Regions from separate parts of the Pseudarthrobacter niigatensis genome, predicted to be linked through region 1. Evidence: riboswitches for the same ligand, from Rfam matches in the RefSeq annotation. Region 1 holds a riboswitch; each other region holds the start of a gene.
What was found. A riboswitch is a leader RNA that binds a small molecule or an ion and turns the genes downstream of it on or off. The one in region 1 is predicted to bind glycine.
Positions count from the first base shown of each region.

Region 1 (3,026 bases):
TCCCTGGACTCCGGAATGAAGGCCGGCCCCAGCGCCAGCAGGGGCAGCATGAGTGGCACGGCCACCAGGAACACGGCACCCCACCAGAAGTGCTCCACCAGCCATCCACCGAGGATGGGGCCCAGGGCGGCGCCGCCGGAGAATCCGGCAGCCCAGATGGCAATGGCCATCCGCCGGCGGTTGGGCTCCGGGAAAATGTTGCGGATCAGCGACAAGGTGGACGGCATCAGCATGGCGCCGAAGAACCCGAGCGCCGCGCGGCCGGCGATCAGCCACTCCGGGGTGGGCGCGAATGCCGTGGCGGCGGACAGCCCTGCGAAGCCCAGGCTGCCGACGACCAGCAGCCGCCGCCGCCCAATCCGGTCGCCGAGGCTTCCCATTGATACCAGCAGCCCTGCCAGGACCAGTGGATAGGCGTCCACGATCCACAGCAGCTGCAGGCCCGTCGGTTCCAGGGCGCGGGCGATGGCGGGCAGGGCGAAGGTCAGGGCGGTATTGTCCACTGCCACCAGCAGCACGGGAAACATCAGCAGCCCCAACGCAAGCCAATCCCGCCACGGTGGCCGCATGGCGGAGCTGTCCCTTTGTACGGAGGCCGGGCTGATGGAGGTCGTCATGTAATAACTGTACCGTCTGGACGGTACAGTTTGAAACCGAAGCATTCCTTCTTCCCTGCCGGTGGAGGGCATGATGGAAGGCATGCCCCGAAAGCCTGTAGCCCGTGATGCGGTCCTTGACGCCTTCGAGTCCCTGCTGATCGAAGTGGGGGAGCGCGCTGCAACCCTCGACGCCGTAGCCCGTAAGGCCGGGGTGTCCAAAGGTGGCCTCCTCTACCACTTTCCCAACAAGGAAGCGCTCATCGCCGTGCTGCTGGACCGCCTTGAGGGGTTGGCCAAGGCGGATGCCGACGCGATGGCTTCGGCCAGCGAAGGTGCCGCCGCGTATTTCATCCGTTCCTCTGTCTGGGCGGATACTCCTCTGGACCGGGTCATTGTGGCCGCCACGCGGCTTGCCGAGGTGGCGCATGAGGAGACCCGCCGCCGGTTCGCCGCCATCCAGCAGCGGTGGCTGGACGAGATTGCTGCGGATGTGGGGCCCGGCCTGGCAAGGGCTGTCCTGTATATGGGTGACGGTTTGTACTTCAATGCCATGCTTTCCGTGGGCCCTGCGCCGGAAGGCGGAGCAGCCGCTGACGTGGAGGAACTCCTGGCCGCGTTGGAACGGCTCCGCAGGTAGTTTTCCATTTGCCGGAGGGCTTCTGGCGTAGGACAATGGAGAGTTGTGAGGGCTGTCACCGGCCGTCATGATCCAACAAATGAATAGCCTTTGATCTGCGGCGGGAGAGTTCTGCCGGAAGTACAGGCAGGCGCCGTAGGAGCAAATCCTCCCCAGGAATCTCGCAGGCCCCTGTACCGCCGCGGCGAGGCACCTCTGGAAAGCAGCAGGCAGTTGTCCGGCCTCCCTTGGGGGGAAGCGGGACGGCTGTTGTGCTCACCGACGGTGCAAGCGGTTCCTGCGCAGGCAGGCAACGCGGAAACTCTCAGGTCCAATACAGAGCGGGGAGGGACCCGAATAGCTGTGGCGTACCCTGCGCCGCCTGAATAAATGGAGTTCCTTCGTGTCGGTTACCCCAGCCTCCACCACCTTCGTAGACCGCCACATTGGCGCACGCCGCCAGGACGACGTCGACACCATGCTCAAAGCCGTGGGCTACGGCACGGTCGATTCCCTGGTGGACACGGCCGTGCCCAAGGTCATCCGCCAGGACACTGCCCTCCGCCTGCAGGATGCCCTCAGCGAGGTTGAGGTGCTTGCTGAATTGCGCCGGCTGGCCGCCAAGAACAAGACCGCGGTCCAGATGATTGGCCAGGGCTACTACGACACCATCACCCCTGCCGTGATCCGCCGGAACATCCTCGAGGCCCCGGCCTGGTACACCGCCTACACCCCGTACCAGCCCGAAATTTCCCAGGGCCGGCTTGAGGCACTCCTGAACTTCCAGACCATGGTCCAGGACCTGGTGGGCCTGCCCATCGCCAACGCCTCCCTGCTGGATGAAGCCACCGCCGTGGCCGAAGCGGTGCTGCTCATGCGCCGCGCCAACAAGACCAAAGACGCCCACGACGGCAAGACCGTCCTGGACGCCGACGTCCTGCCCCAGACCATTGCCATCGTCAAGGGCCGCGCCGAGGCGCTCGGCTTCGAGGTTGAGGTTGCCGACCTGTCCAAGGGCCTCCCTGAAGGTGCGATCAACGGGATCGTGCTCCAGCAGCCCGGCGCCTCAGGCCGGGTCTGGGATCAGTCCGCCACCATTGCGGCGGCGAAGGACCGCGGTGCGCTGGTTACCGTGGCCGCCGACCTGCTGGCCCTGACCCTGATAACGCCTCCGGGCGAGCAGGGCGCCGACATCGCCGTCGGCTCCACGCAGCGTTTCGGGGTGCCGCTGTTCTTCGGCGGGCCGCACGCCGCCTACATGGCCGTTCGCAAGGGCATGGAGCGTTCGCTGCCCGGCCGCCTGGTGGGCGTGTCCAAGGATGACTCAGGGATGCCCGCGTACCGCCTCGCGCTGCAGACGCGCGAGCAGCACATCCGCCGCGAAAAGGCCACGTCCAACATCTGCACCGCGCAGGCCCTCCTGGCCATCGTCTCCTCCATGTACGCCGTCTACCACGGCCCCGACGGGCTGAAGGCGATCGCGGAAACCGCCCACGGCCACGCGCGAACACTGGCGGCCTCGCTGGCGGGTGCCGGCGTGGAGGTGCTGCACACGAGCTTTTTCGACACCCTGACGGTCCGGGTCCCGGGACGCGCTGCCGCGATTGTCGCCGCCGCCGAAGCACGCGGGATCAACCTGCGTCCCGTCGACGCCGACACCGTGGGCATTTCCCTGGATGAAACCACGACGCCGGCCATCGTCGCCGAGGTTGCCGACGTCTTTGGCGCCACCGTTGCCGGGATCCGCGGCGAGGGCCGGGGCTTTGGGCTGGAGGCCGCCGTGGAGCGTTCCACCGACTACCTGCAGCACC
Region 1 covers NZ_JAUSTB010000009.1:29,847-32,872, forward strand. Annotated here, with positions in the region: gene J2T23_RS13675 (MFS transporter) at 1-617, opposite strand, end outside; gene J2T23_RS13680 (TetR/AcrR family transcriptional regulator) at 700-1,236, shown strand; glycine riboswitch at 1,328-1,425, shown strand; gene gcvP (aminomethyl-transferring glycine dehydrogenase) at 1,619-3,026, shown strand, end outside.

Region 2 (3,026 bases), on a different contig from region 1:
AGCGGCAGGTTCTTCATGCGGATCCACGTCACCGCCCAGGTAGAGCTGGAACTCGACCACCTCCGGACCGGTTTCGAGCAGGTGGCCCGGGAGTGGCAGATGGACTGGCGCCTCGAACGCCACGGCCGCAAGCAGCCCATCCTGGTCATGGTGTCCAAATACGACCACTGCCTCAACGACCTCCTGTTCCGCGCCCGCAGCGGTGAGTTGCCCGTCCGGATTGCCGCCGTGGTGTCCAACCACCCGGACCTGGAACCCCTTGCCGCGTGGCACGGTGTCCCGTTCCACCACATCCCGGTCACGCCCGATACCAAGGCGGAAGCTGAGGGGCGCCTGCTGGAACTGGTGGACCAGTACGCAGTGGAACTGGTGGTGCTGGCCCGCTACATGCAGGTGCTCAGCGATGAAGCCACTACGCGCCTCAGCGGCAAGGCCATCAACATCCACCACTCGTTCCTGCCCAGCTTCAAGGGCGCAAAGCCGTACCACCAGGCGTACGCACGCGGTGTCAAGACGGTGGGCGCCACTGCCCACTACGTGAACTCGGAGCTGGACGAGGGGCCCATCATTTCGCAGCAGGTCATCGAGGTGGACCACACGTATTCCGCTTCAGACCTGGTCACGGTTGGCCGCGACGCCGAATGCAAGGCGCTCACGAATGCCGTCCGCTGGCACGCTGAAGGGCGGATAGTCCTCTCCGGCAACCGGACGGTCATCCTCCGCTAGTTGCAGGCCCATCCACGCGGCCGGCGCTGCACTCCTCCCAGGCGGAGGGGCAGGCGCCGGCCGCCGTGGCACCACATTTGAATACAGCCTTTCGAGCTGTGGCGGGAGAGTTCTCCCGGCCATCACCGGGCAGGCGCCGTAGGAGCAAATCCTCCCCAGGAATCTCTCAGGCCCATGTACCGTCACGGCGAGGCGACTCTGGAAAGCAGTGCTGCTCCGGCAGTACTCACCGACGGTGCAAGCAGGCCCTGGCTGGGTTTGCGGAATCTCTCAGGTCCAATACAGAGCGGGGAGGGACCCGATCCATGCCGAGCCACCCGTGGCCGGCCAATCCTGGAGTTCCTCATGACGATTCAATCCCTCATGGCACCAGCCGCCGCATCGATCCCCGCGGCAGGACAGGCCTCCGGTTCCGGGGCAGCGCTGCCCGTCCGGATGCAGGTCAATCCCACCGAGGACGTTGCCGCCCTCTTCCAGGCACACGCTCCCGCCGGCACGGCCCTGACGGTGACCTGCCTGCCGCGCCAAGGTGTGGGGCCGACCATCCGGACAGCCATCGAGCTTGCCTACCTCGGCTTCGAGGTTGTCCCGCACCTGGCCGCACGGAGCATCGAAAGCCGTGGGCAGCTGGCCGGTGTGGTCCGGAACTGCCACGATGCCGGGATCACCGAAGTATTCGCCGTCGGCGGTGACGCATGGGAGCCCGCCGGGCCCTATGACAGCAGCCTTCCGCTGCTGGAGGACCTCGCCGAGCTGTCCGGCGGCACCATCCGGGCCGGTGTGGCGGGCTACCCGGAAGGCCATCCCGGCCACAGCGAACTGCATATGCTTGATGCGTTGCTGGAAAAGCAGCATCTGGCCTCATCCGTGGTGACGCAGCTGTGCTTCTCGGCCTCCCGCATCCAGTGGTACGCAGAAATGCTCCGCCGGGAAGGGGTGCGGCTCCCTGTCTGGGCCGGAGTTGCCGGCACCGTTCCACGGGCGCAGCTCATTCGTGCCGCACTGAAAATCGGTGTGGGCCCGTCCCTCAAACTCCTGAATCGCAGGGGCCCGCTTGGCCGCCGCCTGCTCAAGGGCGGCCTCTACTCACCGCAGGCGATCCTTGCGGAGCTGGAGGGCGGCGGGGTGGTGGAGGGGGTGCACCTGTACACGTTCAACAACCTGGCGGGCACCGGCAGCTAGGGACGAGCGGCGGGGAAGAACCAAGTGCCGGCCGGAAAGTTCAGCATGCTTAGTGTTTGTCCACATAGGATGGATAAGCACGGCAGCCCACCCGCTGCAGGTCGATTTGAATGAAGGTGACCATGGCCAGGCGCAGCAATCCCGCAGTACGAATCGCACAGGAAACCGCCCATAACGCAATGTTCGATGCCGAGGGCAAGCCCAAGCCCGGCGTCCACAACATGCTCCTGAAGGCAGTGCAGGTCCAGCGGCCCTTGGTGGTGGCCTATATCCGCCGGCTCCAGAAGAAGCATCCGCGGGCTACCGCAGCGCAGCTCGCAGACATCGCGGAGCGTGACTACCTTAGGGCGGTGGCCGGCGGAGGTGCCTTGGTGGGCGCCACCGCCGTCGTCCCGGGTGTGGGTACCGTCGCGTCGCTGGGACTGTCTGCGGCCGCGACGGTTGGCTTCCTGGAGGCGACAGCCCTCTATGCGACGTCGCTGGCCGAGCTCCACGGCATTCGCCTCACCAACCCGGAGAAAGCCGGCACCATGGTCATGGCCATCATGCTGGGCGAGGAAGGAACCGCCCTGCTGGGAACCCTGAGCGGACAGGCGGCCGGCGGAGCAAAGCCCGCGGACGTCTGGGGAAACGTGCTGTCCAGGTCCTCGATCCCGGGATTCGGCAGCGTCCGGAAGCGGATCCAGAACGCCTTCCTCAAGAACCTGCTCAAGCGGCAGGGCACCGCGCTGTTCGGACGGGCCCTGCCCTTCGGCATAGGGGCGGTTGTGGGCGGAGCCGGTAACCTCGTGATGGGCCGTGCAGTGGCCAAGAACGCCCGGGAGGCGTTCGGACCCATGCCGGACACCATCCCCGGGGAGCTGACCGCGGCTGCCGGGCCTGACAACCTGACCCTGGAAGGCAACATCCTTGGATCTCAACGCTGACGTAGGCCAATCATTCGGTTCCTGGACCACGGGAGGCGATCCGGCGATGTTCCAGCTGGCCACCAGCGCCAACGTCGCGTGCGGCCTCCACGCGGGCGACCCCGTCACCATGCTGGACAGTTGCCGGGCCGCCTACGAACTGGACGTCACCGTGGGTGCGCACCTCGGCTACCGCGATATGGCCGGGTTCGG
Region 2 covers NZ_JAUSTB010000021.1:8,650-11,675, forward strand. Annotated here, with positions in the region: gene purU (formyltetrahydrofolate deformylase) at 1-726, shown strand, start outside; glycine riboswitch at 819-918, shown strand; gene J2T23_RS19155 (methylenetetrahydrofolate reductase) at 1,072-1,908, shown strand; gene J2T23_RS19160 (hypothetical protein) at 2,031-2,834, shown strand; gene J2T23_RS19165 (LamB/YcsF family protein) at 2,818-3,026, shown strand, end outside.
Region 2: linked by a shared signal. The riboswitch ahead of J2T23_RS19155 (methylenetetrahydrofolate reductase) and the one ahead of gcvP (aminomethyl-transferring glycine dehydrogenase) in region 1 are both predicted to bind glycine.

Region 3 (3,026 bases), on a different contig from region 1:
GCAGGTGCGGCCGGCGGCGGCGGAAGGCGATGTAGCTGGCCAGGATGATCGACCAGACAAAGACGAAGCAGACAGCTGAGACGGTGGTAACCATGTCGAAGGCCTTGCCCACGTCCTGGCCGGCATACATGAGGACGACGCCGGACAGCAGCAGCACGCAGGAGAGGAACAGTGCGTTCTGGGGCACCTTCCGCCGGGACAGTTTGCCAAAGACGTCGGGAGCGTCGCCTTCCTGGGCAAGGCCGAAGACCATGCGGGAGGTCGAGTAGATGCCGGAGTTCGCGGAGGACATCGCGGAGCTAAGCACCACGAGGTTGACGATGGTGGCTGCGGCGCCCAGGCCTGCCAGGGAGAACATGGCGATGAAGGGGCTGTGGCCGGCCCTGAACTCGGTCCAGGGGGTGACTGCCATCAGGATGATGAGGGCGCCTACGTAGAAGAGGAGCACGCGGATGGGGATGGAGTTGATGGCCTTGGGCAGGTTCCGCTCCGGGTTCTTGGCCTCGGCGGCGGTGGTGCCCACCAGTTCGATTCCCACGAAGGCGAAGACGGCGATCTGGAAGCCCGCCACGAAGCCCATGAACTCGTTCGGGAAGAATCCGCCGTGGCTCCACAGGTTGGTGAAGGTGGCAGGACCGGCGTCGGACTGGAAACCGGTGAAGATCATGAACAGGCCAACGATGATCAGCGCAGCAATGGCAATGATCTTGATGAGCGCGAACCAGAACTCCGTCTCGCCAAAGGCCTTGACGGTGGTGAGGTTCAGCAGGAGAAGGATGGCTACGGTGGCCAGGCCGGGGATCCACAGGGGCACCCCGGGCCACAGTTCCCGGGAGTAGCCGGCGATGGCGATGACATCGGCGATGCCGGTGATGACCCAGCAGAACCAGTAGGTCCAGCCCGTAAAGAAGCCGGCCCACGGGCCCAGCAGGTCTGCGGCGAAATCGCTGAAGGACTTGTAGTTGAGGTTGCTGAGCAGCAGTTCACCCATGGCACGCATGACGAAGAACAGCATGAAACCGATGATCATGTATACGAAGATCACCGAGGGGCCGGCTGCCGAGATGGTCTTGCCGGAACCCATGAACAGGCCAGTGCCGATTGCGCCGCCGATGGCGATCAGTTGGATGTGGCGGTTGCTGAGCTGCCGCTCCAGGTGCGGGGCTCCGCCGCCGGGGGACGTCGGGGAATGGGTCGTCATTGAGGAACTCCATCGTTCGAGCGGCACCCGGGGTGTCGCAAAGATTGGATTTCCTCCCCGCTCTGTCTTGGACCTGAGAGTTTCCACTCGCCGGGATGGCGTGCTTGCACCGTCGGTGAGCCAGGACAGGGCCTGGCTGCTTTCCAGAGTTGCCTCACCGCGGCGGTACGTGGGCCTGAGAGTTTCCTGGGGAGGGTTTGCTCCTACGGCGCCTGCTGAACGTACCGGCAGGGCTCTCCCGCCGCAGGTCAAAAGCGTTGATTGGTAAATCAGTGTTCAGTTATCGGAGTGCATCCGCTGCGGGCTTTCCAGCCGCACGGCGCATTTTTTGGGCCTCCGGAAATCACAGCCGGCGACGGAGCGCCCAGCGTTCTTTGGGCCAGTTCCGCTGCCCGGCCGGATCACGGGGTTCAGTGTGGTGTCCGTCACGAACAAAAGTCAAGCCCGGCATTACGACGCCGCCGTAATGCTGCCGCCGGCGCGCTTCATGACGGACCGACTTGCACCCCCGCGCCGCCATCCTGTAACTTGTGAGCCGAATCACCCACATTTCAATAAGCCTTTCGAGCTGTGGCGGGAGAGTTCTCCCGGCCATCACCGGGCAGGCGCCGTAGGAGCAAATCCTCCCCAGGAATCTCTCAGGCCCATGTACCGTCACGGCGAGGCGACTCTGGAAAGCAGTGCTGCTCCGGCAGTACTCACCGACGGTGCAAGCAGGCCCTGGCTGGGTTTGCGGAATCTCTCAGGTCCAATACAGAGCGGGGAGGGACCCGATCCATGCCGAGCCACCCGTGGCCGGCCAATCCTGGAGTTCCTCATGACGATTCAATCCCAACCGTCTGTCTTTGCGGACCGGCACATCGGTGCACGCCGCCAGGCTGACGTGGACACCATGCTCAAGGCCGTTGGCTACGACAGCGTTGACGGCCTGGTGGACATCGCCGTCCCCAATTCGATCCGCCAGTCCAAGCCGCTCGCGCTCAAGGGCGCCCTCAGCGAGGTTGAGGTGCTTGCGGAACTGCGCCGGCTGGCCGCCAAGAACAAGACCGCTGTCCAGATGATCGGCCAGGGCTACTACGACACCATCACGCCTGCGGTGATCCGCCGGAACGTGCTGGAAGCCCCTGCCTGGTACACCGCCTACACGCCCTACCAGCCCGAAATTTCCCAGGGCCGGCTCGAGGCACTCCTGAACTTCCAGACCATGGTCCAGGACCTGGTAGGGCTGCCCATCGCCAACGCCTCCCTGCTGGACGAAGCCACCGCCGTGGCCGAGGCCGTGCTGATGATGCGCCGCGCCAACAAAAACAAGGACACCCGCGACGGCAGGACCGTCCTGGACGCCGACGTCCTGCCCCAGACCATCGCCATCGTCAAGGGCCGCGCCGAGGCGCTCGGCTTCGAGGTTGAGGTTGCCGACCTGTCCAAGGGCCTGCCTGAAGGTGCGATCAACGGGATCGTGCTCCAGCAGCCCGGCGCCTCAGGCCGCGTCTTCAACCACGCAGGCGTGATCGCCGAGGCGAAGGAACGCGGTGCACTGGTTACCGTCGCCGCCGACCTGCTGGCCCTGACCCTGATCACGCCTCCGGGCGAGCAGGGCGCCGACATCGCCGTCGGCTCCACCCAGCGTTTCGGGGTGCCGCTGTTCTTCGGCGGGCCGCACGCCGCCTACATGGCCGTGGCCAAGGGCCTGGAGCGTTCCATGCCCGGCCGCCTGGTGGGCGTGTCCAAGGACGACGCCGGCCTCCCGGCCTACCGCCTGGCGCTGCAGACGCGCGAGCAGCACATCCGCCGCGAGAAGGCCACCTCCAACATCTGCACCGCG
Region 3 covers NZ_JAUSTB010000021.1:5,116-8,141, reverse strand. Annotated here, with positions in the region: gene cycA (D-serine/D-alanine/glycine transporter) at 1-1,201, opposite strand, end outside; glycine riboswitch at 1,355-1,452, opposite strand; glycine riboswitch at 1,766-1,865, shown strand; gene gcvP (aminomethyl-transferring glycine dehydrogenase) at 2,019-3,026, shown strand, end outside.
Region 3: linked by a shared signal. The riboswitch ahead of cycA (D-serine/D-alanine/glycine transporter) and the one ahead of gcvP (aminomethyl-transferring glycine dehydrogenase) in region 1 are both predicted to bind glycine.